Regions from separate parts of the Metabacillus rhizosphaerae genome, predicted to be linked through region 1. Evidence: riboswitches for the same ligand, from Rfam matches in the RefSeq annotation. Region 1 holds a riboswitch; the other holds the start of a gene.
What was found. Region 1 has a riboswitch for S-adenosylmethionine ahead of mtnK (S-methyl-5-thioribose kinase). Riboswitches for the same ligand answer to the same signal wherever they lie in the genome.

Region 1 (15,861 bases):
CGATGTTAATATGTTTTTTCGCTGTTGTCATATTAACAATCACAGAACCATTTTCATTGACTGAAATTTTATTTGAGGTATGTTCAGCGTTTGGAACAACTGGACTTTCTATGGGAATTACAACTGATTTAAGTACAGTAGGAAAAGTAGTGATTATGATATTAATGTTCATTGGTAGAATTGGGATTTTATCATTTTTATATTTATTAGGCACAAAAGAAAGAAAAGATAATTACCATTTTCCAAAGGAAAGAGTTATTATTGGATAAAACTTATGAAGGTTGACGTACTCGTCAATCCTTTTTTTATGAAGACAATTAGGCAGAATCTCTGTTAATTTAAAATCACTATGATATACTTTCTTGGTACAATATGTAAAGTGGAGGGTGGATGATGAAAAAATATTGGATTGGTTTATTATTATTATTTTCGATGATGGCACTAAGTGCTTGTTCAGAAACTCCGACAGCAGGTGACCGTTTTTCTAAATACATAGAACTATGGAATGATCAAAAGTTTTCTGAGATGTATGACATGCTGGCAACGAGCACGAAGGGAACGATAACAAAGGAAGAATTCACCAGTCGCTACAAAGATATTTATGATGGTGTTTCAGCATCTAATCTAAAAGTAACTTTTAAGCAGCCAAAAGAGGAAGAAAAACCAGGTGATCTTGAAGAGGTTGAGTATCCATTCTCTCTACAGATGGAAACACTAGCAGGAGAAGTTTCTTTTGAGCAAGATGTTAAATTAAAGAAAGAAAAAGTGGAAGACGGTGAAAACTGGTTTATTACTTGGTCACCATCGATGATTTTTCCCCAGCTAGAAGAAGGAGAAGAAGTAAGAGTTTCGAGTTCACCAGCTGCAAGGGGACAAATTTTCGATCAGAATGATAAAGGACTTGCAGTTAACGGTGTAGCAAATGAAATCGGCATTGTTCCAGGAAAGTTACCTGAAAACAAACCTGAAGTCCTTGCAAACATTGCTAAATTAATAGAATTAGATGTATCAGAGATTGAAGAAAAATTAAATCAATCATGGGTCAATCCGGAATTATTTGTTCCTATTAAAAAGATCGACGCTACTAATGAAATACTTTTGAACCAATTAATTGCTTTACCATCAGTGCAAAATAAAAATGTCGCTTCAAGGGTTTATCCACTTGGAGAAGCAGCTGCACATTTAACTGGATACATTGGAAGCATTACAGCTGAACAGCTTGAAGAGTTAAAAGGTAAAGGTTATAGCAGTACCTCTAGTGTCGGAAAAGCAGGTCTGGAGCAAGTATATGAGGATCGCCTCAAGGGTGAAACAGGTTATAAAATCTATGTTGATGGAACAGATAAGGTTATTGCTGAGAAAGCGCCAGTGAACGGGGAAGATATAAAGCTTACGATTAATAATGATCTTCAAAAGGCAATTTATGCACAATTAAATGGTGAACCAGGAACAGCAGTTGCCATTCACCCAATTACTGGTGAGACATTAGCAATGGTTAGCAGTCCATCATATAACCCAAATGAGTTTATTTACGGCATGTCAAATGAAGAATATGACGCCCTATCAACTAATCCACTTAATCCATTAATGGCTCGATTTAACAAAACCTATTCTCCAGGATCTTCAATTAAACCGCTAACAGCAGCTATTGGCTTGGAATCTGGAAAACTTCAACCGGAAAATACAAAGGTGATTAAAGGTCTAACTTGGCGAAAAGATAGTAGCTGGGGAAACTATTATGTGACGCGTGTATCTAGTAAAGTAGAAACCGTTAACTTAGAAAATGCTATGATTTATTCAGATAATATTTTCTTTGCCCAATTAGCATTAGATATTGGTGCAGAGGGACTATCAACCGGATTAAAGAAATTTGGCTTTGAGGAAGAGATTGATTTTCCGTTCCCAATTAGTAAATCAACGATTGCAAGTGATGGGCTTACAAATGAACAGCTTTTAGCTGATTCAGGTTACGGTCAAGGGCAAATTCAGATGAGTCCGTTTCATATTGCGACAGCATATACAACATTTATAAATAATGGAAACATGATTAAACCATACTTAGAAAAACAATCTGATGCAAAAACAACAGTGTGGAAAGAGAAAATTGTTACCCCAGAACATACAGATCTTTTGTTTAATGATTTAGAACAAGTGGTACAAAACCCCAATGGTACGGGCTATAGACCACATATAGAAGGACAGAAATTAGCTGGAAAAACAGGTACAGCTGAGCTTAAACAGTCAAAAGAGGATCTAGATGGTCAGGAGAATGGCTGGTTTGTTGCAGTTAATTCTGAGAATCCACAGCTTTTAATTACGATGATGATTGAGGATGTAAAAGCAAAAGGTGGTAGCCATTATGTTGTTCCGAAAGTAAAGGAAGTATTTAAGGCATTTGCCCCAAATTAAAGTTCAAAAAGGCTGGACAAATTTTTGTCAGCCTTTTTTTGAGTGCGCCCAGCATGGGTGCAGTCTATAGGGTGAAAGTCCCGAACTGTGAAGGCAGAAGTAGCAGTAGCTTAACGCAAGGGTGTCTGTGGTGACGCAGAATCTGAAGGAAGCGAGCGGCAAACCTCCGGTCTGAGGAATACGAACTTCATATAAGGCTAGATACCATTGGATGAGTTTGCTTAACAAAACAAAGTCCTTTCTGCCGAAGGTGGTATAGAGTAAATGAAGCAGATAGATGGAGTGAAAGACTGTACTCTTACCTGGGGAGGTCTGACTGATAAGCCAAGCACTCTTGGCAACCTATCTAGTGATAGATAGCTGAACAGTCAGAAGTCAGCAGAGGTCATAGTACCTTTCAAACTCGAGAATGAAAGGGAAGGACTGAACAAGTTAGGAAGGATGAGAACTAGGCGTTCATAAGTAGTGTAGAAACAGACAATCTCTTACGAGACTTACTTGAAGGAAGAAGTGGTGAATACACAGGGGACTTCAAGAGGGTGGAGCTACTAATGGCACAAATAGAACATCTCATTCACGTAGAGAGGATATATCTTAATGTTAATGGAACGAATTCTATCACGAGAAAACTTACTGAACGCTCTTAAACGAGTGGAACGTAACGGAGGTAGTCACGGTGTAGACAAGATGTCGACCCAAAACCTGCGTTCGTATATTGTCGAGCACTGGGACGAATTGAGAAAGTCTCTCCAACAGGGAACCTATGAACCTCAACCCGTTCGTCGTGTCGAAATCCCGAAACCAAACGGCGGAGTTAGATTACTAGGAATCCCAACCGTGATAGACCGTTTCATTCAACAAGCGATTACTCAAACATTAACCCCAATTTATGACCCAACATTTTCTGAAAACAGTTATGGGTTTCGTCCACAAAGACGAGGGCATGACGCTGTACGGAAAGCGAAAGGATACATCGAAGATGGTTATAGGTGGGTAGTCGACATAGACTTAGAGAAATTCTTCGATAAAGTGAACCATGACAAACTCATGGGGCTACTGTCAAAGCGTATTGACGATAAAGTTCTACTAAATCTTGTTCGAAAATATCTCAATGTCGGGATTATGATGGGTGGCGTGGTCTCACAAAATACAGAGGGAACTCCACAAGGAGGTCCGCTAAGTCCACTACTTTCAAATATCATCCTAGATTTGTTAGATAAAGTATTAGAGAATAGAGGGCATAAATTCGTGAGGTATGCGGATGATTGTAATATTTACGTGAAATCTAAGAAAGCTGGCTTACGAACAATGGCGGGTGTAACGTCTTTCATTGAAAAGAAGCTTAGTTTAAAGGTAAATCGTGAGAAATCAGCCGTAGAACGACCATGGAACCGAAAATTCTTAGGCTTTAGTTTTACTAACAGAAAAGAGCCGAAAATACGTATATCCAAACAAAGCATCAAGAGATTTAAACAGAAGGTTAGGGAAATAACGTCAAGAAAATCACCGATACCAATGGATGTAAGAATAAAGAAATTAAATCAGTATTTAGTGGGTTGGTGTGGGTATTACGCATTGGCAGATACTCCAAGTATCTTTAAAGGTTTGGAAAGTTGGATTCGAAGAAGACTGAGATTGTGTTACTGGAAACAGTGGAAACTTCCTAAAACAAGGATAAGGAAACTTATAGGACTAGGAATTGATAAACACAAAGCATATGAATGGGGAAATAGCAGAAAGGGCTACTGGCGAATAACCAGTAGTCCAATCCTTCACCGTGCCCTCAATAACTCTTTCTGGAGAAAAGAGGGTCTCAAAAGTCTATCTGAACGATACGAAACTTTACGTCACACTTAATTTGAACCGCCGTATACCGAACGGTACGTACGGTGGTGTGAGAGGTCGGGGGTTAGTCACCCCCTCCTACTCGATTGCTTATATTTTATGAAATAATAAACTCAAAAAAAGAAGGATGAAATAAAAGAAACAGATCTTTCAACCAACTTTTTCATTCTTTTCTAATCACTATTATAGCTTACATCTTTATCAGGATGTGTAAAAGGAACACCAAGTGGTTTCCTCTTTGATTCAATTAATTCACGATTTTCAGGTGTATTCCACCCAATATCATTTGTTGGATGTATCCATTGTTCCCCTGACATAATGGCTGGATCAATCTCATCGCTCCATTGATTTAATGGAGATACTTCAGAATCATAGAAGCTATCACCAATCATTACACCATATTCATTAACAAAAGGCTCTTTCATCTCAATCCCTGTTTCCTTCCAGGAAGGCGAATTAATTTGATGTGGTAATGTATCTTCGATTGAAATTTTTGTTTTTTTACCTTTAGACACTAAGCTCACCTCTGTCTTATTATTCCCGTACATAATTTAGATATGAAATTGAAAAAGTAAATAAGGATAGAGGTGAGGTGAGAAAATGGACAATCAGAGAGAGTTTCCTGTTGCGAATTTAACGGAGTCACAAATTCAATCTATACTTCAAATGGAATCTAAGCTACGAGAAGAAACAGGAGAAGATATTGTACTCATCGCTTATGAGCATAATGAAAATTGAATTTCCCTTTTACTACCTATGATATAAAAAAGCAATTTAGGTAAAAGTATATATGTAGCATCTTAAATAAATGAATTTGAGGTGATTTTAATGAAAAGAAAAGCTTTTAGAAACCAGGCAACGAAACATAATTTTACACCTACTGAAAGCCTTCCTGATACAGAATTTGCTGAAATTAATGATGATAAAGACCCGATGAAGGGTGCAAATCGTAATTCAAAAAAAGGAAAGCAAGGGAAGTAATATTACTATGACAAAAAAACATATGAAAAGCAAAGATATGGAAAATCATAAAAAACCAACATCTAAGGATCTCCTACAAGAAGAGTTTGGACATGAGCTTGGGGATATTAATGCTTCACAAATATATGGTGTAATTGAAGGGAATAAAAACAAGGGAAAAAAAGAAGGAAAAAAACGTAAAGAAAAATAGAGAAAGTGAGAGGGATAAAACCTCTCACTTTTTAGCTAACTTTTAAATCAAGTTCAGTTAATGCAGTTGAATATACAGTAGTTTTAGAGTGGAATGGGTCATAATGAACGAGAATTAATGAATCTTGCTCAATCATTTTTCCTGTTTTTAAATAATGGTTCACATTAAATGGAAGTGTTTCAAGTACTGTATGTTTAAATAGATCTTTTTCAGATAGTTGTTTACTAGCAAATTCTTCACCTAAAATAAGCGGATTATCTAAGATCGCATGATAGATTGTACTTCTCTCATGCTTTTCTAACGCATCATTCCACCAAGGCTTACGTGGTTTATATTTTTGATTTCGCAAATAATCATATTTCATAAATCCACTAACAATGTGTAACTCATCTTTTTTTGCATTCTCAAGGAAGTCATAAAGGTGCTTATATAAGTCTTCTAACTGATGACCAATTCTTGTCCAGCCTTTTTCATCCCAGAACGTTCCGAAGCCTTGAAAGAAGTCAAATGGAGAAGCAAAAACAGTTGAAACTAAATATTCAATTGTCTCATCCATACGATGGTCATTCCAATACTTTTCTAATACATCCTCGACCTGTTTGATTTTTATCATATCTTCAAAGGAGAGGACATTATTCTTTAATATTTCATATGGTGAATGGTCCATAAATACGTAGCCATGGTCAGCAGCTCGCAATCGGAGCCCGGTACCTCTTAACATTTTTAAGAAGCCTAATTGAAGCTCTTCAGGTCGTAGCTCAAATACATCATTAAAGGTTTTTTTGAATGAATTGTAATCCTCTTCAGGTAATCCAGCAATTAAATCTAAATGTTGATCGATTTTTTGGCCTTCTTTTACCATTGTTACGGTTCTTGTTAGTTTATTAAAATTTTGTTTTCTCATTACAAGCTCGTTTGTTTCATCGTTTGTTGATTGCACACCGATTTCAAAACGGAATAAACCTTTTGGAGCATTGTCATTTAAAAATTGAATAACTTCAGGTCTCATAATGTCAGCAGTTATTTCAAATTGAAATACGGTTCCAGGCTTGTGTTCATCAATTAAAAATTGGAACATTTCCATTGCATAGCTACGGCTTATATTAAAGGTTCGGTCGACGAATTTAATTGTTTTTGCTCCATGTTCCATTAAAAAGCGAATATCAGCTTTTACTTTCTCGCGGTCAAAGTATCTAACACCAACCTCGATTGAAGATAAACAGAACTGACAGCTAAATGGACAACCTCGACTCGTTTCAATATATGTCACACGTTTTGCAAGATGTGGAAGATCTTCATCAAATCGATATGGAGATGGAAGCTCTTTTAAATCAACTTTATTTCGTTGTGGCTTAATTTGAATAGAATCCTTTTCACGGTATGCAATGCCACTTACGTTAGCAAAGTTTTGTTCTCCATGTAATTCATCTAATAGCTGTTTAAACGACTGTTCGCCCTCACCAATCATAATAAAATCAACCTCTGGAATTGTTTCCATCCATTCTCTTGTATCATAGGTTACTTCAGGACCGCCAAGGACAATAATTAACGAGGGATTAATTTTCTTCAGCATCTTAATAACTTTAATTGTTTCTTCTATGTTCCAAATATAACAACTGAAACCAAGTATTTCGGGTTTTCTTGAATGAAGATCTGTGACAATATTCATTGAAGGATCTTTAATTGTATACTCGGCTAGTTCTATATTATACTCAGGAGCTGCATAGGCTTTTAAGTAACGAATAGAAAGACTTGTATGAATGTATTTTGCATTTAATGTTGATAAAACAGTTTTCATTTAATGTAACACCACTTCTACCTATATTTTTGTCAATCTTTATTATCACGGAATTAAAATCTTATTGTATCATAATTGCTCAAAAAATCGTACTTGTGTTACTGGTTTTATAGCCATAGTATGGAAGAAAATAAGTGGGTTTAATCAGTCATATATAAAAAGAAGAGCAGGGTATGCTCTTCTTAATCAGATTTTGTATTTAATGTTGTAAAGTTCTTTAAATAATAGTTGAATGTAGATGCACGTAATTCTATAAAAGGCTGGGTGAGAGCTTTTACGATTTTGGTTGATAGTGTTGATGTTAAAAGGATAGATAAAATAATAATAAAGCTAAGGCTTTGATAATCTTTCATCCAATCCAACAACTCACTATTCCTCATATATTGAATAATAAACCCGTGTAATAAATAGACGTAAAATGTTCGTGTTCCCCATTCCGTGTAAAAGGCATGGGATTTCGGAATTAACGCCAAAAAGCTAATCGATGTAATAAGTGTTAAGCAATAAAATCCTAGGCGAATAACAGCACTCAAGACAGACGGCTCGCCAAAATGTGAGTACGATTTTGATCCGAAAAGCCATTCATAATCAAAGTTGAGATTAAAATACATTATAAATGTTATCGTTAATAAAGTGATGGATATCCCTCTTACAGGTACTTTGGTAATAAACGTAAAGTGCTCGCGTTTTAAGTAAAAGCCGACTAAAAACAATGGGAAGAAGACAAATGTTCTCGATAAGCTTAAATAATTACTTATGATCTCAAAATAACCAACTGCTAACCCAGCTGAAAATGCTAAAACCAATGCCCATTTAGTTGGAAGTTTTGTAACTACAAAAAGAAGTACATTCCAAAAGAATAGACTGATCAAGAACCATAACGACCAATGTGGATCTAATGGATCAAGAACGATTGAACCTTGTTTCTCAATAAAAAAGTAATAAACTGAGTAGATTCCTTGAAAAATAAGATAAGGAAGTATGAGTTTTTTCGTTATTTTTGACACATAGCCTTTTTTTCTAAACCCTTTCGCGAAATATCCAGAAATTAGGATAAAAGCTGGCATGTGAAAGGTATAAACAAACTTGTATATATTCATAATCATTGGACTGTCATCAATAAATGAGCGAATGATATGTCCAAAAACAACTAAAAGTATTAAAAAGAATTTAGCATTATCGAAGTAACTATCTCGATTTTTCATGTTTTCACCTTTTCTTCTGAAGTTATAAAATGAGACTTAATGGACTTTTGCTGCAAGTTAATGCGAGAGAAATACTATGTCCTTCATTTTATTCCCTAGCTCAATGCCTTACTAAACTATTATTCGTAAAATGACATATATTTTATTGGGGATGTAACGAAAGTGTAACCTTAATGTAAGAATGGTTATGAAATCAATTGAATCTCAAATATGCCAACATCTATCATAATTAATTTCGAAAAAAAGCAAACCTATTTTTCTTACAATTATATTCAAATAAGATTGTGCTATAAAAACTATGACTTTCACCATAGCGCTTGGCGAAGAGTCAAGTTTTTCTTACCTTTTTGTAGATAAGTGAAGGACAATGACACTCCTTGTAGAATATTTGATAGTGAAGATTGTGGTAATTAGGGGTGAAAAGATTGAAGCAGACGATGGAGGAAAACGAAATCGTTACTATGAAAGAACAATTAGCTGAATTAAAGGCTGAAAATGAATTGCTTAAAACGAAGGTTCTTCAGCACGAAAATATATTAGAAGGTGCACTTGATGCTGTTGCAATATTTGATGAACAGATGAGATTTATTGATGTAAACTCTTCAGCATGTCATATGTTTCAGTTAACAAAGATAGAGCTTTGTAAACGAAACCTTTATGATTTTCTTACACTTATTCCCAAGAATGAAATAAAGCAACTAGTTGATGAACTATATAAGAAAGACTCATTCGGGAAGGAGGTAGTTGTAAAATTAGAAAACGGACAAGTAAGGTTTTTAGAGATTTCGTTGCGCAGACGGGCGTTTAATGGATATGATCTTGCTATGCTTAAGGACGTATCGTTTAAGAAAATGCTTGAACGTGAAAGAACAATTAATGAGCAGCTTTTTAAAGATTTGTTTCATCGTGCTGTAGATGGCATTGTTATCTTTGATCAGCACGGCTCTTTTATTGATGCAAATGGCTCTTTTTGTACAAGTTTTGAAATAAACAAAGTACAATTAAATTCATATGCACTTAATGATTTTATCGATAAACAAGATAATGATAAGCTGGATAAATTATGGGGTGTATTAAAGGAAAACGGGAGTGCTAAAGGCGAACTACCAGTTGTCCTGAAAAATGGTGATAAGAAAATTTTTGAATTCACTACAACCTCAAATATTATTAATGGTTTTTATATGGCTATTATGAGAGATATTACTGAAAAGCGCTCGATGGAATTGAAGCTTTATAAGAGTGAGGAACGCTTTAGAGAGATTTTTGAAAATGCGATTGATGCCATAATGATTTGGCGAAAAGATGGTCAAATTTTAAGGGTAAATCAAGCCGCAAGCCGGACATTTGAATTGGCAGAAGAGGAGCTTGTCACTAGAAATATTCTTGATTTTATCGATCAAACGACACTAGCTTTTGCAAAAGTAAAAAAGGAATACTTTCAAATGGGAGCAATTAGAGAGGAACTCCTGTTTCATATGCCTAATGGGCAAAATAAGGAGCTCGAATTTACGTCAAAAATGGATATAGCTGAAGGACACCACTTAACGATTTTTCGCAATGTAAGTGAAAGAAAACGTATGGTAAAGATTCTTAAAGAAAGTGAGCAAAAGTTCCGTAAAATATTTGATGGGGCGATGGATGGAATTGTTTTATTTAACAATGACTTTGAAATCATTGAAGCAAACCCTTCTGCAATGCGTATTTTAAATGGTTCTTCTGAGGATATTATCTCATTTAACCTATATGAATTACTATTCTCTGATTTAAAACAAGATCGAGTTCATACAGAGTTCGCCTCAACATATTGGGAAGAATCATTACAAGAAATTACCTATAAATTTGAAAATGGAGAAGAAAAAATCTTAGAATTCACCTTAAAAAGTAATATCAATGAAAATATGAATTTAGCAGTTTTTCGTGATGTGACGGAAAAAAGGGAGCTTGAGGAGCAGTTGAGAAAATCTGATACGTTAAATGTCGTAGGTGAATTAGCAGCGGGAATCGCTCATGAAATACGTAATCCTATGACAGCATTAAAGGGTTTCATTCAGCTTCTTGAAGGAAGTGTGAAGGATGACTTTTCAATGTATTTTAATGTGATAACATCAGAATTAAGTAGAATAGAATCAATCATTACTGAATTTTTAATTTTAGCAAGACCTCAAGCAATTAAATATTTAAAGATAGAAATAGGCAAGATTATGAAGGAAACAATTGAATGAAGCTTAAACGCGCAAGCGATTCTTGTAAATGTGCAAATGAAGCTTTCATTAGAAAAAGACCTGCCTTTAATTTATTGTGAACCTAATCAATTAAAGCAAGTTTTTATTAATGTTTTAAAAAATGCGATTGAGGTTATGACAAAGGGTGGACAGATAGATGTCCAAATTAAACGAAAAGATGAAAGGCATATAGTAGTATCAATTATAGATAGAGGTACAGGTATTTCTGAAGATAAAATAAAAAGACTTGGGCAACCATTTTATACAACGAAAGAACGTGGTACAGGTCTTGGTTTAATGGTGAGCTATAAAATTATTGAGGAGCATAGAGGGATCGTGGATGTCGAAAGTGAAGAAGGGAAAGGAACTACCTTTCATATTACTCTACCAATAAATCAATAATCATCCAGATTGAAATAAAAAAGTGTTATAAACAGGTTGAATATCTATAGAAATAAAATATTGATTTGACAAGATTCACAAGCCCTAACTTGTCACCATTTTAGCTACGTAACATATTATTTGAGTAAGGGAAAAAAGTTGCGTATGGTAAAGAAAGGGGCAAGCAAGATGTGGATTCATAAACGTCCAAAAAAGGTTTATTTCTATGCATCGTTATTTTCAAAGCTTCATATCATTTCAGAAGCTGAAAAAAAAGGGTTGTTAGAAAAAATGGAAGCATCAGGGAGCAAGTATGAGTCAAAGTATCAAAAAAAATTCTAAAAGTAAAAACCTTAGCCCGTTAAAAATGGAGGACTAAGGTTTTTGCTTTGTCAATTTAGAGAGTAAATAATTCTGAAATTAATACTTGATAATCACCAGAAAGAATCCCTTTTTCTGTAATGATTCCTGTTATTAGCTCGGAAGGTGTGACGTCAAATGCAGGGTTAAATACTTTTACACCCTCTGGAGCAATGCGTACACCATTAACCTCAGTTACTTCTTCCGGATTACGCTCCTCAATTGGAATTTTATTACCATCTGAAATAGAAGGATCAAATGTAGATAGAGGTGCTGCTACATAAAATGGAATGTTAAAAGATTTTGCCAATAGTGCTAAATTGAATGTACCGATTTTGTTTGCCGTATCACCATTAGCTGCAATACGGTCAGCACCCACAATAATAGCTGAGATTTTTTTTGACTTAATTGTATGTGCCGCCATGTTGTCAGTAATTAATGTAACATCAACATCAGCCTGCATAAGTTCCCATGTTGTTAATCGTGCACCTTGGAAAACCGGACGGGTTTCACAAGCAAAGACACTTAATGCTTTGTTTTTTTCCTTTGCTAAATAAAATGGAGCTAAAGCTGTTCCATATTTTGCCGTTGCGATTGACCCAGCATTACAAATTGTCATAATGCGATCACCATCGTTAAAAACTGAGAGTGCGTGTTCTCCAATTAATCGACAAACCTCTTCGTCTTCTACCTGAATTTGAATTGCTTCATGTACGAGCTTTGTTTTAGCCTCATTGATGGATTTCGTTTCAACTAAACTAGTAACCAATCTGTCTAAAGCCCATACTAAATTCACAGCAGTTGGTCTTGAGCTAGCTAAATAATCTCGGTTTTGTTTGAGATTAAGCTGAAAAGCCTCAAGTGAATTAGATTGATCTTGTAAGGCTGATAATGCTAGGCCATATGCTGCAGTAATCCCAATAGCAGGAGCACCTCTTACTTTTAAGGTTTGAATTGCCTCCCAGACAGCTTCTATCGTTGTTAATTCAAGATATTCTGTTACATGCGGAATTTTTTGCTGATTTAATAGGGAGATTGATTCATCCTTCCAAATAACTGAACGAGGAATCGTAAATTTTGTTGTTGCCATGCTCAATAACTCCTTTATTTTTGCTAATTCTTTTAAAAGCTGATTGCGATGCTTGTTAATTTTAGATAATTCATACTATCAAGCCTAATTTGCTTATTTACTTAGTTTTAAACTCTTTAAATTGCTTTAAGGATCCAAAAGGGACAAACTATTTAGAAATTGACTTATTGATTTACAGTTTGTTTCACATAGTCTTTAAATTGAGTTGGACCTTTAATTGTTTTTTGATTTTTTATAAGTTCACTACCTATTGTAAGAGCAAGTTGTTTTATTGAAATTCTTTTTTCATATGGCTGAATTGAATCAAGGTCAGCTACATGTGCTAGACCAATTGTACGGCGGATGATTTCACAACCAGCAAAACCAACTGCTTCTTCGAAAATTTCAGATAATACATGTTCTAAATATCCGTCAACTTTCGTGAAGATCTCAAGACCATCATTTTTCCAAGCTTTCGAAAACTCTTCTACAAAAACATTCCAAGTTGTTTCGATATGTGTGAAAAGCACTCCCTGGTTTTCAACATCTCGTGAAATTGCATTTAACAGGAAATTTCCGAATACCTGGCCTACATCAAAACCGATCGGTCCGAAGTAAGCAAATTCAGGATCAATCACTTTCGTTTCCTTATCATCAGCAAAAATGCTTCCAGTATGTAAGTCACCATGGACAAGTGCTTCAGCTTTTGTAAGAAATTTCTGTTTAAGCTTAGCAACTTCTAACTTGAGAGCTTGATCTTGCCATATTTGTTCAACATCTTGCCCGAGCTCTGGTTCAAAATCATTTGTGTCGTGGTCGAAGAATGGATCTGTGAAAACAAGATCTTCAGTTATTTTGCAAAGATCAGGATTGATAAACTGTTTGACTAATGATTTTTTATAATGTTGATTAACAGCATAGTCGGATGTGTAAAATAAAGTTTTAGCTAAAAATTCTCCGATATGTTTTGAAAGCAGGAGTAAATCTTTACCTTCAATGAGTGCAGCTCGAGATATTTGAAGGCGTGATAAGTCCTCCATTATCGTAATGGCAAGCTTTTCATCGGAGTAAAAAACCTTTGGTACATACTGAGGAACAAATTCCGCTTGTTTTAATAATGCATGTGTTTCGATACGGGCACGATCTAATGTTAATGGCCAGCTTTCACCTACTACCTTTGCATATGGAAGTGCCTGTTTAATGATGATACTTTCTTCTGTTTTACTATCTTTAACTTTGAAAACGAGATTTAAGTTTCCATCTCCAATTTCATTGCAAAGTAGATTACTATTTTCTTCGAATAGTTGTAATCGTTTAGCTAGAGCGATTGCACCACTTTCAGTTAATGGTTCATAAACAGATGACTTTTTAGTAGACATAATAATACCTCCAAATATTAGTAGTTTGATTGATGGAGGCTTTTCTTTAGAAAATAAGAAAAGCCCCTTTCAGTATGAAAGAGGCTTGAAGGCGTCGCTTCGCACCTCTCATCTGTCAGAAAGATCGCCTTTCTGATGGAATTAGCACCGTGCCCTATTGGAATATTCCAAGGTGAATAGAATCACCCCATTTTGCAATGGTAGTATGGTCGGTTGCTGCGGCGTCATAGGGCCAAGTCCCTCTGCCAACTCTTGATAAGAGATCAATATGGATAAACATTAAAAAATTAATGTTTACTAAATTACGTTATTTTTAGAACATTTTCGCTATTAAGAAAATGTAATGCTTGATTAGCATGTTACCAATGATTATTTGGATTTGTCAACAGTTAATATGAAAATCACTTATAATAGTCAGGAAGTCGGTCTTCAAATACAGGAATTTGCCCTCTTACTTGTTTGACTGTTTCAACATCGATTTCTGCTGAAATGAAACCAGTGTTTTCGTCAGCCTCTGCGATAATCGTACCCCAAGGATCGATTATCATGGAATGACCAGCAAATTCGTTTTTAGGATCAGAGCCTGATCGATTACAAGCTACAACATAACATTGGTTTTCGATTGCACGACTTAAAAGCAATGTTCTCCAATGATTTAGTCGAGGTAAAGGCCATTCAGCTACTACAAATAGAATCTCTGCTCCTTTTGTTGTATGAGCACGAATCCATTCCGGAAAACGAATATCATAGCAAATTACACCAGCACTTTTTATTCCATTGATTTCGAATAATCCTTTTGCAGTTCCTGCAGTTAAGTAATGATGTTCATCCATTAATTTGAATAAGTGGAGTTTACTATATTCATGAACAAACTCACCTTGGTTGTTCATGATGTACATCGTGTTGGTGACATTGTCCTGCATCTTTTTAGCAACAGACCCACCGATGATGTTAACATGGTATTTTTTTGCGAGTCGGGAAAGAAATTGTTTCGTTTTTTCCCCTTTTTCATCGGCTATCACATCTAAGCGAGTAAGGTTATAGCCTGTTGTCCAAAGCTCAGGTAAAACGATGATCGCTGGATTTTCCTTTTCTACTGCAACAGCTACTTTTTCCTCTACTTGCTGATAGTTGAATGCGGGATCACCGAATTTAATATCAAGTTGTATACAAGTAATGACAGGTTTCAATCAAAATCACACCTTCATTTTTAAAATTTTACTTTACAAGTTGATTCTAACAATATATTATTTGTGACTAGAATTTCAAGAATTTTTTGAGAAGGTGTTAAAAATGAAAACCTTTAAACAATCACAATTATTAGAAACATTACCGAAGCAATTCTTTGCAAGTCTAGTTGAAAAGGTAAATAAGATTATTGCACAGGGTCATGATGTTATTAATCTAGGTCAAGGAAATCCAGATCAGCCTACACCTGATCATATTGTTAAAGCCATGCAAAATGCAGTGGAAAAACCACAATTCCATAAGTACTCTCCATTTCGTGGTCATACTTTCTTGAAGGAAGCGATCGCAACTTTTTATAAAAGGGAATATGGAGTTGAAATTGATCCATCGACTGAAGTAGCGATTCTATTCGGTGGAAAGGCAGGACTTGTTGAGGTTCCTCAATGCTTGTTGAATCCAGGGGATGTTGTACTTGTTCCAGACCCTGGTTATCCGGATTATTGGTCAGGTGTTGAGCTTGCACGTGCCAAAATGGAAGTAATGCCACTAATCAGAGAAAAACATTTTTTACCTGACTATAATAGTTTGACTAAAGAAGCGGTAGAAAAAGCAAAACTTATGATTTTAAACTATCCAAATAATCCAACAGGCGCAACTGCAACAGAGGAATTCTTCGAAGAAACCGTAGGATTTGCTAGAGGAAATGACATTTGTGTAGTGCATGATTTTGCTTATGGGGCTATTGGCTTTGATGGAAAACGTCCAATAAGCTTTTTACAAACTAAAGGGGCAAAAGAGGTCGGGATTGAAATCTATACTTTTTCAAAGTCATAT
Region 2 (15,861 bases), 1.9 Mb from region 1:
TTACGCCGCCAGCAGACAATTGAGAACACTGAACCTAAAGGGGCAACAAATGAAATAAGTATTGGATCTCTTGTCATCCACCCTGATGCATATGTTGTGTCAAAGCGAGGAGAAACTATTGAATTAACCCATCGAGAATTTGAACTCCTACATTATTTAGCACAACATACTGGTCAGGTTATGACTCGGGAACATTTACTACAAACAGTTTGGGGCTATGATTATTTCGGTGACGTCAGAACAGTAGATGTTACAGTAAGACGTTTAAGAGAAAAAATAGAAGATAATCCAAGTCATCCAACATGGATTGTAACAAGACGTGGAGTGGGCTATTATTTACGAAACTCCGAACAGGAGTAATGAAATGAAGAAGGTAGGTTTTTTTCGCTCGATTCATTTCAAATTTGTCATGGTCTATGTTCTTCTTATTATGCTGGCAATGCAAATTATCGGCATTTACTTTGTAAAAGAACTAGAAACGTCATTAAAGGAAAATTTTAATGCATCATTAACAAAACGTGTAAGTTTACTTGTTTATAATATTGAACAGGAAATGTCTCGAGATCCAAAGGAATACGAGGATGGAAGGACACCAGCTGATGAAATCACAACAATTATTAGGGATTTCGAGACAGATGAAATCCTCGAGGTTCGTGTCATTGATAAAAATAAAAATGTTATTGCTACCTCAAGTACAAACCAAGATATTGTAGGAAAAAAAACAACAGAGGCTATGGTACTTCGTACATTAGTTGGGATTGAGGATAGTAATAGCAGTTTCCATTTTGATCAAGAAACACGTCAACGTGTTGTTGTCATGACTTTTCCTATTAAAGAAAATAACTTTAGTGATAAAACAGTTGGTGCCGTTTATATGGTTGCTTCAATGGAAGAAGTATTTGCCCAAATGCGAATTATTAATAAGATATTTGCAACGGGTACAGGTTTATCCTTATGTATAACGGCTGCATTAGGAATTTTTCTTGCCAGAACAATTACAAGACCAATGACAGATATGCGAAAACAGGCAATCGAATTGGCAAATGGTAACTATTCTCGTAAAGTTAAAGTGTATGGAGAAGATGAAATCGGTCAATTAGCGGCTACTTTTAATTACTTAACTGAAAAACTGGAAGAAGCTCAAGCTATGACTGAGGGAGAAAGGAAAAAACTCGCTTCTGTTATTGCTCATATGACAGACGGTGTTATTGCAACAGATCGCAATGGACAAGTAATTCTTATAAACAATCCTGCATTAGAAATGTTAAATGTTTCACGTGGAACGTTAAAAAATGTCAACATTACTGACCTATTAAGGATTGAAGACAATTATTCTTTTGAAAGTCTTATCGATGAGCAAGAGTCATTAATTCTAGATTCAAGTACAAAGGAAAGACCGTTTATAGTACGGGTAAGTTTTTCTGTGATCCAAAAAGAGTCAGGAAGAGTAGATGGGCTTATTGCTGTATTATATGATATTACGGAGCAGGAAAAGATTGAACAGGAAAGAAGAGAATTTGTTGCTAATGTGTCCCATGAGCTACGAACACCATTAACAACGATGAGAAGTTACCTTGAGGCATTAGCTGACGGGGCATGGATGGACAAAGAAATTGCACCTCAGTTTCTAAATGTTACGCAAACAGAGACAGAGCGAATGATTAGACTAGTAAATGATCTGCTACAATTATCAAAACTTGATCGCACAGATTATCGTTTAAATAAGGATTGGATTAATTTTACGGATTTCTTTAATAAAATTATCGATCGTTTTGAAATGACGAAATCAGGGCATGTATCGTTTATTAGAAATATTCCAAATGATGCACTTTATGTCGATATAGATACCGATAAAATTACCCAAGTTTTAGATAATATTATTTCCAACGCACTGAAGTACTCACCTGAGGGCGGGAAAGTTACCTTTACTATTGATATATTACCATCTGAACTTCAAATACGTGTGAAGGATGAGGGTGTAGGAATACCCCAGGAAAGCGTAAATAAAATCTTCGATCGATTTTACCGTGTTGATAAAGCCAGAACTCGTAAGCTAGGTGGAACGGGATTGGGCTTAGCGATTGCAAAAGAAATGGTATTTGCACATGGTGGCGATATTTGGGCGTTAAGTAAAGAAGGACAAGGTACAACGGTATACTTTACATTACCTTATGACCCGGAACAAGAGGATGAGTGGGAATGAATAAAGAATCGATAAAAAGTGCCGCACTAATTGCATTAATAGTCATCAGTTTATTTTTCACTTGGAACATATGGAGTCTCCAACCATCTTACGATAACTTTCAAAATAATGGATTTTATGAGAGTGTACCGATTAGTGAAGTAACAATGGACTTTTATGAAGTAATCAAACCACAACAATTATTTTTTCACGCAGCAGAAAACCATTACAGTAGTATTAATGATACGAGTAGTATGTTAAGTCTTTGGAATGAAATGCAAGACTGGGAATATAGCAACGAAAGAAACCAGTCTACAACCTATACAAAGGAAAAACTCCAAAGTCTAATCCATGGAAATGGAGAAGCTAAGCTAGAACTTAGATTCTATGATGAAATCCCAATGGCAACCTTTCAATCAATGGTAGATTGGGAAAAGGATATAAACCAGACCATTGAATTTGATCGTATTTTATTAAACGTTGAGAACGATAGCGAAGTGCAAAAGGTTTATTTCGTTTCTTATGATAAAATGAAAGTTGTTGAAACAACAGTTAATCAATCTAAAGCAAGTCACTTTGTTGGAGAGCTATATAATAAAAGAGAAGAGTTTCAGCCATATTTTTCTTATGAAACAGGACAAGGTAACGAAATTATGCTTCCGGAAAATCAAGTGGAATTAGAAAGCTATCAATATTTCACCGAAGAAATAGAAGGGGAAAAATTTAAAGAGGCTTTGTTTGTTAATCCGCAAATTGTTAAACAAGATGTTAGTATTTCTAAAAATAGATATACCGATGGAACTAGGGAGCTTAATATTTATCCAACTACACACATGGTTAAATATGTGAATCCAACTTTAAAGGATACAAATCCTGTTGAAGCGAATTTTCTTATTGAGCAAAGTATTAAATTTTTAAATGATCATGGTGGGTGGACAGATAATTATGTATTATTTGACATACAGGAAAGTGATCAGGAAGTAAAATTTATTATGTCTATTCATTCAATACCAGTCATTAGATCAATGGAAAATCAGTATGGCCCTACAATGATTTCACAAAGATGGGGTCAAAATGAAATTGCGATCTATGAGCGCCCTTTGTATGAGCTAATTATGTCACCTCTTTCAAGTAATTCTTTAACTTTAATGTCGGGAAGAAAAGTAGAAGAAATTATAAATAAGAATCAACAGTTAGATAAGACACAAATTAATAACATTTTTATAGCGTATGAGCTTGGAGGATCAGATAGTCAGCAAACTGTAAAGGTAGCCCCTGTCTGGTGTATAGAAATGATGAATGGAACTCTAATAAAAATGACTGAGGTCGTAGAACAGCCTGGGGGGGATGAAAATGGATTGGAGTAAAACTAAAACCATTTTTATTCTTGCATTCCTTATATTAGATATCTTTTTGGCGATTGAGTTCTATGAATTACGTGGTAAAAGAGATTATGCGGTTATTCAAAAGACATCAATAGAGGATCAGTTAGCTGCAGAAGATATAGTATATAATAAGTTGCCAGAAGATGTAGATAAAGGTTTTTATATTACAGGTAAAAGTAAGGACTTTACTCTAGAAGAGGTCAGTAAACTAAAAAATCAAACATTAATTTTAACAAATAGTAATTTAAGTGGAGAGTCCTTTAGAACATTAAATATGGAGCTTAAGGATCCTTTTTCTTTGCCTGAAGTAAATCTAAAGAGCAAAGTAAATCAGTTCTTAAAAGAAAACATTCTCTCTGGAGAGCTTTATCACTACTGGTATAGGGATGAAATATCTAATACAATTATCTGTATTCAACAGTACAAAGATAAAAATATTTTTCAAAACAAAGATGATGATCACATTGCAATGGTGATCCTTTATGTAAATGAGGAAGATGAGATATTCGCATACGAACAGTCCATGCTTGTAGATATAAAAGAGATTGAAGAAAAGGAAGCTGCTGTTCCTGCTATAAAGGCAATTGAAGCTTTATATAACAAAAACTATTTAAAGTCTAAGAGTAAAATCATACAGATCCAATATGGATATTACACACATATTCCACTTACAAATCAACAAATATTAGCACCAACTTGGCATATTATTGTTGAAACGGATGAAGAAAAGAGAGAAGAGTATTACGTTAATGCCTTAGAGGGAGAAGTTTTACAATCAGCAGAATAGGGAATAAAGGAGTGAATATTTATGAGCTTGCAGTTTAGTGTCCTTGCAAGCGGAAGTACGGGGAATGCAATCTATGTTGAGACTGAAAATCAATCATTTTTAGTGGATGCAGGATTAAGTGGTAAGCAAATGCAAAACTTATTTGAGCAAATAGGACGAGACATCAAAAAGCTATCAGGTATTTTAGTGACACATGAGCATAGTGATCATATAAAGGGTCTGGGCGTACTTGCTAGAAAACATAAGTTGCCAATATATGCAAATGAGAAAACATGGCAAGCTATGGATGGTTTAATTGGAGAAATTTCAACAGAGCAAAAATTTGTGTTTCAAACAGGAACAGTTAAAACATTTGGTTCACTGGATATTGAGTCCTTTGGTGTATCACATGATGCAGCTGAACCAATGTTTTTTGCTTTTAATCATCAAGGGAAAAAGCTAGCTTTAATTACCGATACTGGTTATGTAAGTGACAAAATGAAGGGAACAATCCGAAATGCAGATGCTTTTGTTTTTGAAAGCAATCATGACGTTTCTATGCTCCAAATGGGCCATTATCCTTGGAGCATAAAACGACGGATTTTAAGCGACGTTGGTCACGTATCGAATGAGGATGCTGCAATAGCGATGATGGATGTAATCGGAGATGCAACCAAACGAATTTATTTAGCTCATTTAAGTAAAGATAACAATATGAAAGATTTAGCTCGAATGTCTGTTCAGCAAACGTTGGCAAGTAAAGGCTTTATCACAGGAGAGCAATTTGATTTATATGACACAGATCCAACTACCCCGACACCGCTTGTAGCAATATAAGAATGATTGTGAAGATAATGATTAATAGTAAATTACAATAGTAATAAAGAGTTTGGAAAGATGGACACCTTTTCAGTGTGCCTCTGTCTAATTTTTGAGCAATAAAATAAAATCATCTTGGTTAATTTTAATTAGACAAGAGAATAATGTTGATTAGGTATACACACTATTCATGCAGCAGTATGGAAAGGGATGGTGATAGTTGTGGGCTATTATGATCAAGATTATGAAAACTATAATTCTAAAAGACAAAAGGGAAATCGCGGCGGATGGTTTTTAGCAGGATTGGTAGGAGCCATTTTAGGTGGATTACTAATGTTATTTGCTTTACCTGCTTTATCAAATTTCAATTTTTTACCTTATGATATGGATCTTAGCGGAGAAGTGAATCAACAAGAAGATGGTATAGCTTCAACTGGCGAGGTTAAAAATGTATCTGTTGAGGTAAACACGGCCATTACAGGTATAGTTGATGAGGTCTCAGATGCAGTTGTTGGAGTTGTAAATCTTCAAGAGGCAGGCTTTTGGAATGAAACAGGTGAAGCAGGAACAGGATCAGGCGTCATTTACAAAAAAGACGGCAAAAATGCTTTTGTTGTAACAAACCACCATGTTATTGCAGGTGCGTCACAAGTTGAGATTAGTTTAAGTGATGGTACAAGGGTTCCCGCTGAGATCCTAGGAAGCGATGAATTAACTGATTTAGCTGTATTACGTGTAGATAGTGAAAAGATCAAACAAGTTGCTCAATTTGGAGACTCGGATAAGGTAAAACCAGGTGAACCAGTCATTGCGATAGGAAATCCATTAGGTTTACAATTTTCTGGGTCTGTTACACAAGGGATTATCTCTGGTACAGAAAGAGCCATTCCAATCGATTCAAATGGTGATGGTCAAGTGGATTGGAATGCAGAGGTTATCCAAACAGATGCGGCAATAAACCCAGGTAATAGCGGTGGTGCACTTATTAATATCGATGGGAAAGTGATCGGGATTAACTCAATGAAAATTGCTCAATCAGCAGTAGAAGGAATTGGCCTAGCAATTCCAGCAAATCTTGCAATTCCAATTATTGATGACCTTGAAACATATAGCGAAGTAAGACGCCCATATATGGGAATTGCCATGAGATCATTAAATGAAGTTTCGAGTTATCATTGGGAGCAAACATTAAAACTACCTAAAGATATTGAATCAGGAATCGTTGTTATGAGTGTTGAACCAATTTCACCAGCAGCTCAAGCTGGTCTACAGGAGCTTGATGTGATAACTGAATTCGCCGGTCAAGAAGTGAAAGACATTATTGAGCTAAGAAAAATCCTATATAAGCAAGAGGTAGGTAACACGGTTGAATTCACGTATTATCGAGGCGGAGAAAAGCAAACTGGAAAGATGAAATTAGGGGAACAAGATGTACTAGGGAGCTGATCAATAGCTCTCTTTTTTTAAGTTGTGGATAAATACTCCAAGAGAATAGAATTTAGTTTGTGGATAAAATATAAACATGGTAAAACTATAACAGAACATCCACATGTGGATAAGGAGGAAGTTACATGTATTGTTGTGAAGATCATATTGAATTAGCGATTGATATGTATGTAGATGAAAAGGAATTAGCTCCAGAAATCGAAAAAATAGATAATAATAGTAAGTTATCCACAAGTTGTGAAATGTGTACAAACCCAGCTATATATATAGTGGGGAACTAATATTCGGTTGTTAATTGTGGATAACTAGATCGTGATTGTGGATAACCATATTAGAAAGAACTAGAGCTTGAAATGGGGAACATATGTGAATATTTCAATTGTGACAATTGGCAAGCTGAAAGAAAAGTATTTAAAGCAAGGGATTGATGAATACTTAAAACGTCTTTCAGCTTATGCAAAGATAGAAGTAATAGAACTACCTGATGAAAAGGCTCCTGAAAACCTAAGTGAAACGGAAATGGAGCAAGTAAAGGAAAAAGAGGGAGAGAGGATACTAAGCAAAATAAGTGATGACACACATGTCATTGCTTTAGCAATAGAAGGAAAAATGAAATCCTCAGAACAGCTCGCAAAGGATCTAGATCAGCTAGCTACATATGGAAAAAGTAAAATTGCCTTTGTCATTGGTGGCTCACTCGGTTTAAGCCATACTGTTATGAAACGGGCCAATGACAAACTATCATTTTCAAAGATGACGTTTCCACATCAACTAATGAGGTTGATTTTGGTGGAACAGGTTTATCGGGCTTTTAGGATTAATCGGGGTGAACCGTATCATAAGTAAATGAGGTCATTAATAGATGCTTTAAACTTTTTGAATGGTTTCTAGTACTATAGCCTTGAACAAAGAGGGGAGACATGAATATACAACGAATTTTATATACATAGTATGTAGGTTTAATTATTTTTTATAGGGGGCTTTTCTATGAAAATATTACGTTTAGGTCATGCGATGTATGTATTTACAACTAAAAAGGGAAATCGGTACTTAGTCGACCCATTTTTTGATATGAACCCAGGTTGTCCAAGTGAGTATCAAACAGAAGAATTTTTGTCCAAGATTAATGGTGTGTTATTAACACATGGACACTTTGATCACACAAGCGGACTTGAAAAATTAAGAAAAGCTAATTCGAGTTGTTTAGTATTAGCACAATATGAATTAGCACTGATTTTAGGTCAAAAGGGTTTTGAAAATGTTTATCCTATAAATTTTGGTGGATCTTTTGATTTCGGTGACATAAAAGCTACTATGGTACCTGCTCGTCACTCATCTAGCTACGGTGAATTAGGGGGAAGCCCCATTTATGCCGGAGAATCAGCAGGGTATGTATTAGATTTTGAGGATGATCATACGTTGTATCATTCTGGCGATACAATGATTATGACGGATATGAAACTAATTCAAGATTTAAATCAACCATCTATTGCAATTCTTTCTTCTTCAGGTCAATTTACAATGGGCCCAAAAGAAGCAGCTTATGCAGTGGAACACTTATTAGATGTTAAATTTGTAATCCCAAGTCATACATTTCCTAGTGAAAACACAGCAATATCACTAGAATCTTTAAATGGATTATTACAGGCATTTCCAGTTGTGGGAAATATGATTGGGAAAGATCATGAACTCAAAGATTATTTATCAAACCAACAAAAAACCGAGGTTGTCATTATTGGGTATGGGGAAGAAGTGACATTCTAGTAAAATATGATATTTAATGTTCCTTTTTTACTGCAGGTTTAAAACGATACAGTGACCTTATCACAAGTATAGAGAACATAGACTTTAGAAGTGAAGCAGAGTATAGCTTCACTTTTTTTGTTTTTAAAACAGACCATATGAGCAAGAATGAGGACGAAATGGAGATCAATTACTTGTTAAAATGAGTCCAATAAACATTAGGAGGAAATAAAGTGAACAAGATTCAGGAATTCAATGAGATGCACTTTTCAAAGGATATATTATTTCTAGGCAACACCTGGGATTTACTTTCAGCCTTAATGCTTAAAAAAGCAGGATTCAAAGCAATTGGTACGACAAGTTGGGGTATCGCTAACTCACTAGGATTTGCAGATGGAGAAATGATTGATTTTGATAGACATTTAGGAATCATTAAAACCATAGCAGATAATGTGAAAATTCCAGTTTCTGCTGATAATTGCTGCTTCAACATGAGAAAGCTCATAACAATTAAGAGCTTTAAAGTACTTCATTTAGAATCGTTAGGATGAACCGTAGCATAAGTATAAGTAAATGCGGTTTGGGGAGTGACATGGAAATTGGCTTTATTAATGAAAGTAAATAGGTTTTTAACATAACTTATCTAGAATTTATGAAATCTGTTTCGTAATGAATAGCAAAGAATAAATTATCAGAAATTCAATGTGAAAACAAGGTAGGCGGAGTGGAGATAGCAATACATAGATCTTCCATTGATTCAATGTTAGATATATGCGTTGTGTAGCAAGTCAGGTCGTCCTTTTTTACGAAAGATCGTTTGAATCTTCATTAGTTACCCTCCGGTTAATCCCAATTTAAAATGAAATAATTTAATGATCTAATCTTCAATTATATTTTTTTCACTTTACTAGCTGTGATTATTACTAATATTCTAAATACTCTAACTATACAGAAGTATATTGACAATTTTTTCATAGGTTGATAAGGTTAAAAAAATTATTTCTTATCCAGAGAGGTGGAGGGACTGGCCTTATGAAACCTCAGCAACAGGTCTACTAAGACACTGTGCTAACTCCAGCGGGTGATGAATCCTTGATAGATAAGAGCCTAAGTTTTTATTTGTCAGTAAAGCACTCTATTTTCAGAGTGCTTTTTTGATTTTTTCTGGATGTAAGATAAAGGAGAGTATGAATGGAGAACGAAAGTAAACAAGAATTTCAAAGAAAAATGCAAGCACGACATTTAGTAATGCTATCGCTTGGTGGAGTGATTGGAACTGGATTATTCTTAAGTTCTGGTTATACGATTCAACAGGCTGGTCCAATCGGCACAATTCTCTCATATTTAATTGGAGCATTAGTGGTTTATCTAGTCATGCTTTGTTTAGGTGAACTTTCAGTACATATGCCTGAGACAGGTGCGTTTCATAGCTATGCAACCAAATACATTGGTCCAGGGACAGGGTATACAGTAGCTTGGTTATATTGGCTAACCTGGACTGTTGCATTAGGTTCGGAATTTACGGCTGCAGGATTGCTAATGCAGCGATGGTTTCCATCAATCAATGTTTGGATATGGAGTGTTCTATTCGCAATTGTGATCTTTGTATTGAATGCTCTGACTGTTAAGCTTTTCGCTGAATCCGAATTCTGGTTTGCATCTATAAAGGTAATAGCAATTGTGATCTTTATTATTTTAGGAGTAGCAGCAATGGTAGGTTTTATTCCAATGACTAATTCGCAACCAGCACCATTCTTTACCAATTTTGTGAGTGAAGGTTTATTTCCTAATGGTGCTTTTGTAATTATAATGACGATGCTTGCAGTGAATTTTGCATTCTCGGGAACTGAATTAATAGGAATTGCAGCAGGAGAAACTTCAGATCCAGAAAAAACGATTCCAAAGGCAATTCGTACAACATTATGGAGATTGGTGATCTTTTTTGTAGGAACTATCGTTGTATTATCTGCGTTATTGCCTATCTCGGATGCAGGAGTATTAGAGAGCCCCTTTGTTGCAGTTCTTGAACGAATTGGTGTGCCATATGCAGCGGATATTATGAACTTTGTTATTTTAACAGCTATTTTATCTGCTGCAAACTCAGGACTATATGCATCTTCTAGAATGCTTTGGTCACTTGCAGATAAGAAGACTATATCACCAATTTTTGCAAGATTGACAAAACGAGGTGTGCCTATATATGCAATCATTTTCAGCATGTTAGGCGGTGGTTTAGCTTTGTTATCAAGTATTATTGCACCAGATACTGTATACATAGTGCTTGTATCCATTTCGGGGCTAGCTGTGGTTGCAGTTTGGATGAGTATTAGTGCTTCACAGTTTCTATTTCGCAAACAATTTATAAAAGAAGGAAATTCAGAAAAGGACTTGGTCTATCGTGCACCATTATATCCTCTAGTACCAATCGTTTCGTTTATACTTTGCCTTGCTTCATGTATTGGAATTGCATTTGATCCTACACAACGCATTGCGCTGTATTGTTGCATTCCATTTATTTTGTTTTGCTATGGAAGTTATTATATAACACAAATTTTAAAGAAAAGGAGAGTAGAATATGTCGAACAAAATCAACCCAATTAACGCTATTTTACGCGATCATTCAATCATGATTCTGGACGGTGCTCTAGCTACAGAGCTTGAGCAGCATGGGTGTGAATTGGACGATCCCCTTTGGTCTGCACGTGTTTTACTTGAAAATCCAGAATTGATTTATCAGGTTCATTCAGACTATTTTCGTGCTGGAGCAGACTGTACGATAACTGCAAGCTACCAAGCTACTATCGATGGTTTTTCCATGCGTGGTATCCGAGAAAAAGAAGCTTTGGAGTTAATTAAGAAAACGGTATTACTTGCAAGAAGAGCAAGAGATGATTTTTGGAAGGAAGAGATGCAAACGATTAGACCAAAGCCATTGGTTGCTGCATCCATTGGTCCTTATGGGGCTTACCTTGCAGATGGTTCAGAGTATGTAGGAAATTATGGTGTTACAGATGAAACATTAGCAGAATTTCATCGTTCAAGAATGTCAGCGTTGATTGATGCAGGTGCTGATCTATTAGCATTTGAAACGATTCCTTCCCTGCAAGAAGCAAAAGTATTAGATTCATTATTAAAGGAATTTCCAGAAACATATGCTTGGCTAACTTTTTCTTTGAAAAATGAGAAAGCGATAAGTGACGGTACATTGCTCGAGGAGTGTTCGAGAGTGTTTGAGGACAGTAAGCAAATTGTTGCAATTGGTATCAATTGTGTACCAGTATCATTTGTCACAGAATCCATCAACGTGTTAAGTGCTAATACCAAAAAACCGATTATTGTTTATCCGAACTCTGGTGAAACCTATAATCCAGAAACTAAAACATGGCATGGTCAAGAATCATGTAACGGACTCGAATATGAATCTAAAGAATGGTACCATGCAGGGGCGCGTATAATTGGAGGATGTTGTAGAACAGCACCTCATCATATTGAAGAGATTTCAAAAAAATGGAGACCTTCTGAGGATTAAAATTAGTATATGAAAATCAATAAAACTGCTGGACAATAGACATTTTTCAAGGGGTTCAATATACATCTATACTAAGGAACAATCTTTAGAAAATATATTAATTGTATTTGAACAAGCCATTAAAGAAAATAATAAAGAGAATGCCGGATTTATCTAATTCTTAACCGGCATTCTCCATTATATTGTGAAATTTTTTAATCTGACCTATTTATATTATTGAGCTACTAATGTGACGATAGATCTAGGTGGTACATTAAATGTTTTATTGGCAGGGAACAAGTTTAGTTGTTCTAGGTCATAGTTTTCAGAAGTCACATATGGTTTGAATTGTATAGCTCCTTTATTTCCTGGTAGATCATCTACATTAACATTCACCGGTTTTGTTTCATTACTGTTATTTACAAGTACAATAGAGATTTGTTTATCTTCCTCGTGATAATACGCTGAACCCATTAGGCCATCCTTATCGTTAGCTCCTTGTAAGTCGACTCTATATGCCCCTGGTCTAACAAACCGACTGTAATTACCTAACGCCCATAGTAACTTAGATTCGATGATTGTTTCTTCATCCCCTGGATTTAAGTAATCCGTATAGATCAAACCATCCTTGTAATCATATGGTGATACAGATAGCCACCATTGCCATGCTGAGGCTTGTGTTTCCACCATGTCATAATGAATGACTCGAGCAACATCGAGTGCAGTTTGTATCGATAGGTCTCGACCATGTCCATGACCTCCCAAAATGCAGTACTCTGACATCCAAATCTTTGCATTAGTATTATATCGATCTATATTTTCCCGTACGGATTTTCTTAACGGAATTAGTCGATCCTCTCCTGAAAAGTAATCAGACCAATATGCATGTGCACTAATTTTGTTTCCAATCATCTCACTGATTTCGGGGTCCCCTAAGAATTCTTTAATATATTCTCGGTACTTCCCTGGATATGTACCGCTAGCATTTCCACTACTATATTGGCTATCGCTACCTGTAAATTCAGAGTATATATCGTCATCAAGTAATGATGTATATTCTACAGCTTCTGGTGCGTCAATTTCAGTTTCAATGTCTCGGTTTTTTAGTTCATTATTTAATGCTCTTATTACTTGCTTCATATCCTCTATATTGTAACGATTTCCTTCTTGTCCCGCATAGTTCCAATCCCATGTAGGCTCATTAATCGGACTTATATAGTTAAACGGCAATTGTTCTTGTTCAAAATGTTCTAATACATCAGCTAAAAATTTTGCATATTCATCAATATTTTCTTCTTTTAAATTTGTGCTACCTACACTAGGGTCAGGTTGCCCATGTCCATTCTTTGTCATCCATACAGGCGGACTATTCACAAATGCAATAAATTCTTCAACACCTCGTTCTTTTGCCGCTTGGAGAAACCATTGCTGACCAGCTTGTTTATCCCAATCATAAGGTTCCTGTTCTGCTGTTTTAAAACTTTCTGTTCTCCTAAAGCGATCTGTAATAATTTCTTTATCTGTCAATTCACTACCTGCGCCAATATTAAAACGCCATAGCGATAAACCAATTCCTTTATCTTGTGAGAATAGTAAATCGGCTACTTTGTTTTTGTTTTCTTCTGACCATTCGGAACCAATTGGATCTAAAGCCCAAGCACCAGAAGCGCCGAATCCATCAATTTCCTGATATTTCTTTTCTACATTTATATCAATTTCTTGAGCGGTACTGTTATTAGGAACTGCTAAATTGTTTTCTTTTGCGTTACTAACCGTTGAGCCAAGTAATAAAAAACTTAGTGATAAAGCCAATGGAAATTTTAATTTTTTATTTTTTGTCATTATTTTCTCCTTTCAACTACTCTTTTTAGCTTAAAAACTAGTTAATCTAAAGTAATTTGAGTAATTTTTAATTTACCACCTCCTTTAGCAAACAGGAATATAGTTAACTAGGCTCTATGAATGAGACAGTATAAAAAGAATATCAACGAATATACGTATCTTTTAAGGAATGGATATAATTTTCTTCAAGAAATTGAAACCCGTTTCATTTAAATGTTTCAAAACTAAAAGAATGATAATAACTAAGAAGTAAAAAATCTTGAAGTAATAGGTATGACTATGACTAGGTAAATTGATAGTCGACATAGCGAAGTAGGGGTTCTTAAAGTTTCTTTCTGTTAATAGACGTATATATACTATTTTCATAGTAAATTAGAAGTTGAAAAATGAATCTCCTGTCACATATACATCATAATAGGGAGATTGTATAAGTTTTAATGAAACCGATTGCAAAATAAATAATACCATAAGGTGGAAGACCTTTTCAATCCCTAATACAATTAAATACAGTACGATATTATACTTTTAAACAAGATTCATAAAAAATATTGAGCCTCATCAATTAAAGTTAATTAGTATTTATTATCTCATTTATACGTATCCCAATCATAGTAGTTTAAATTATGCATTTTTACAAAACGTCATCAAAGGCAGTAAAAAGAATTCCACTATTAAAGAGTTACAGGTCTTAGATTTATATGATGAGGGATTTAATACACTTTTAGTGTTTAACGAGCAAAAACGAAGACGTGATATGCACACTGACCCTACTATTGAAAAATATAGACAATAAATTAAATGGGCTGACAAGATTGTTTTTATCTATCCTATTTGGTGGGGAAGACCTCCCGCGATGCTTTTAGGATATATAGACCAATTATTTGCTTCCAATTTCGCTTATAAAGATAAGAAGGGACTTTTCCCAGAAGGGCTGCTGAAAGGAAAGTCCGTTATATGTATATCTACCATGAAGGGTCCAACTCACTATCCATTTCTTTGGTTGAACAATGCACATAAAATTCTAATGAAAAAGGCATTATTTAATTTTGTGGGAATCAAGAAAGTGAAGTTCTTTGAATTTGGGAATATGGAGAGCCCAAAGGGAAAACAAATGAAAAAACTAGAAAAGATTTATAATTATTATAAAAGGCTAGAACATTAGGATTACTACAAAGCCCCTAAAAATACTGTTTTTAATACCCCCATAATACTTTTTAGTTTGATCGTATTCTTTTAAGACGAACATACATAAAACACGAGGGGAAAAATATGATCACACTCACCAAGGGAGCCCTTGCGATGGTATTAGCGGGAGCTGTTACGTTTTCTATCACCAATGCTTTGTTAGATAAGCAATCTTCTAAACGAGTAACAACAGAAATTGCTTTAACTCAATCTGGAGCCCCCAAAAAAGCGGATGCAATCAGCCAAGCAAAAAAAACGGTAGAAGATCCGACGCCAACAACGAATGTGAAAGACAGTGAAACCAAGCTTTCTCATGATAATCCTGCTATCCAAGCGGCTTTTAAAAATAGTAACAAAGGTAATAAGGCTAGAGAAGCCATTCCACTGAATAAGAAACAATTCAGCAAGAGTACAACATCAAATTCTGCTAATACGAATAAGGCAACATCTACAACGCCTGCTGTAACAACGAAGCCCGCAACAAGCTCCACAGCATCAACGACCGCATCGGCTAGTACGACGCGAACTAATAAACCAAGTGAAGTTCCAACGTCTACTGTAACAATGAAACCTGTAACGACGGCTAAAGCACCAGCGACAACAACGACAGCATCCAAGCCGACAGAAACGAATGAACCAAGTGAAGCTTCAACGCCTGTTGCCCCAACGAAACCTGAGACGAGCGCAAAAACACCACCAACGACCGCACCTACGCCCTCGGGAACAAATACAACAAGTTTAACTACAAATACATCTAATCGTGGACAACAAATTTCTGAAGCTGCAAAAGAAAAGGCTTCCATTCATCGGGATCAGAAAGAAAACAATGGAAAGAAAATGTAATTGCTTCAAAAAGGATCATCAAAACGGTGATCCTTTTTCTGTTATAAATCAATATAAAAAGGGCCTTCCCCAATTGGGAAAGACCTGTGTAAAAATTCTATTAAATAGTTTCCTCAACCTTCACATAGAGGTTTCATGAGTT

Region 2: another riboswitch for S-adenosylmethionine. It lies ahead of mmuP (S-methylmethionine permease); the one in region 1 lies ahead of mtnK (S-methyl-5-thioribose kinase).

The regions. Positions count from the first base shown of each region.
Region 1 covers NZ_CP147403.1:4,431,339-4,447,199, reverse strand. The annotation lists gene WCV66_RS21590 (TrkH family potassium uptake protein) at 1-269, shown strand, start outside; gene WCV66_RS21585 (penicillin-binding transpeptidase domain-containing protein) at 394-2,409, shown strand; gene ltrA (group II intron reverse transcriptase/maturase) at 3,007-4,266, shown strand; gene WCV66_RS21575 (DUF3905 domain-containing protein) at 4,428-4,769, opposite strand; gene WCV66_RS21570 (hypothetical protein) at 4,855-4,992, shown strand; gene WCV66_RS21565 (hypothetical protein) at 5,083-5,235, shown strand; gene WCV66_RS21560 (hypothetical protein) at 5,243-5,425, shown strand; gene WCV66_RS21555 (B12-binding domain-containing radical SAM protein) at 5,457-7,223, opposite strand; gene WCV66_RS21550 (acyltransferase family protein) at 7,406-8,428, opposite strand; partial or broken gene WCV66_RS21545 (PAS domain S-box protein) at 8,854-11,052, shown strand; gene WCV66_RS21540 (hypothetical protein) at 11,221-11,373, shown strand; gene mtnA (S-methyl-5-thioribose-1-phosphate isomerase) at 11,429-12,481, opposite strand; gene mtnK (S-methyl-5-thioribose kinase) at 12,646-13,839, opposite strand; SAM riboswitch class I at 13,945-14,101, opposite strand; gene WCV66_RS21525 (carbon-nitrogen family hydrolase) at 14,241-15,029, opposite strand; gene WCV66_RS21520 (pyridoxal phosphate-dependent aminotransferase) at 15,133-15,861, shown strand, end outside.
Region 2 covers NZ_CP147403.1:715,627-731,487, forward strand. The annotation lists gene yycF (response regulator YycF) at 1-360, shown strand, start outside; gene walK (cell wall metabolism sensor histidine kinase WalK) at 365-2,203, shown strand; gene WCV66_RS03665 (YycH family regulatory protein) at 2,200-3,549, shown strand; gene WCV66_RS03670 (two-component system regulatory protein YycI) at 3,536-4,354, shown strand; gene WCV66_RS03675 (MBL fold metallo-hydrolase) at 4,376-5,170, shown strand; gene WCV66_RS03680 (S1C family serine protease) at 5,363-6,598, shown strand; gene WCV66_RS03685 (CxxH/CxxC protein) at 6,724-6,879, shown strand; gene rlmH (23S rRNA (pseudouridine(1915)-N(3))-methyltransferase RlmH) at 6,965-7,444, shown strand; gene WCV66_RS03695 (metal-dependent hydrolase) at 7,586-8,362, shown strand; partial or broken gene WCV66_RS03700 (isocitrate lyase/phosphoenolpyruvate mutase family protein) at 8,575-8,817, shown strand; SAM riboswitch class I at 9,342-9,447, shown strand; gene mmuP (S-methylmethionine permease) at 9,533-10,942, shown strand; gene mmuM (homocysteine S-methyltransferase) at 10,917-11,870, shown strand; gene WCV66_RS03715 (glycoside hydrolase) at 12,084-13,691, opposite strand; partial or broken gene WCV66_RS03720 (NAD(P)H-dependent oxidoreductase) at 14,269-14,853, shown strand; gene WCV66_RS03725 (hypothetical protein) at 14,961-15,719, shown strand; gene WCV66_RS03730 (glycosyltransferase) at 15,840-15,861, opposite strand, start outside.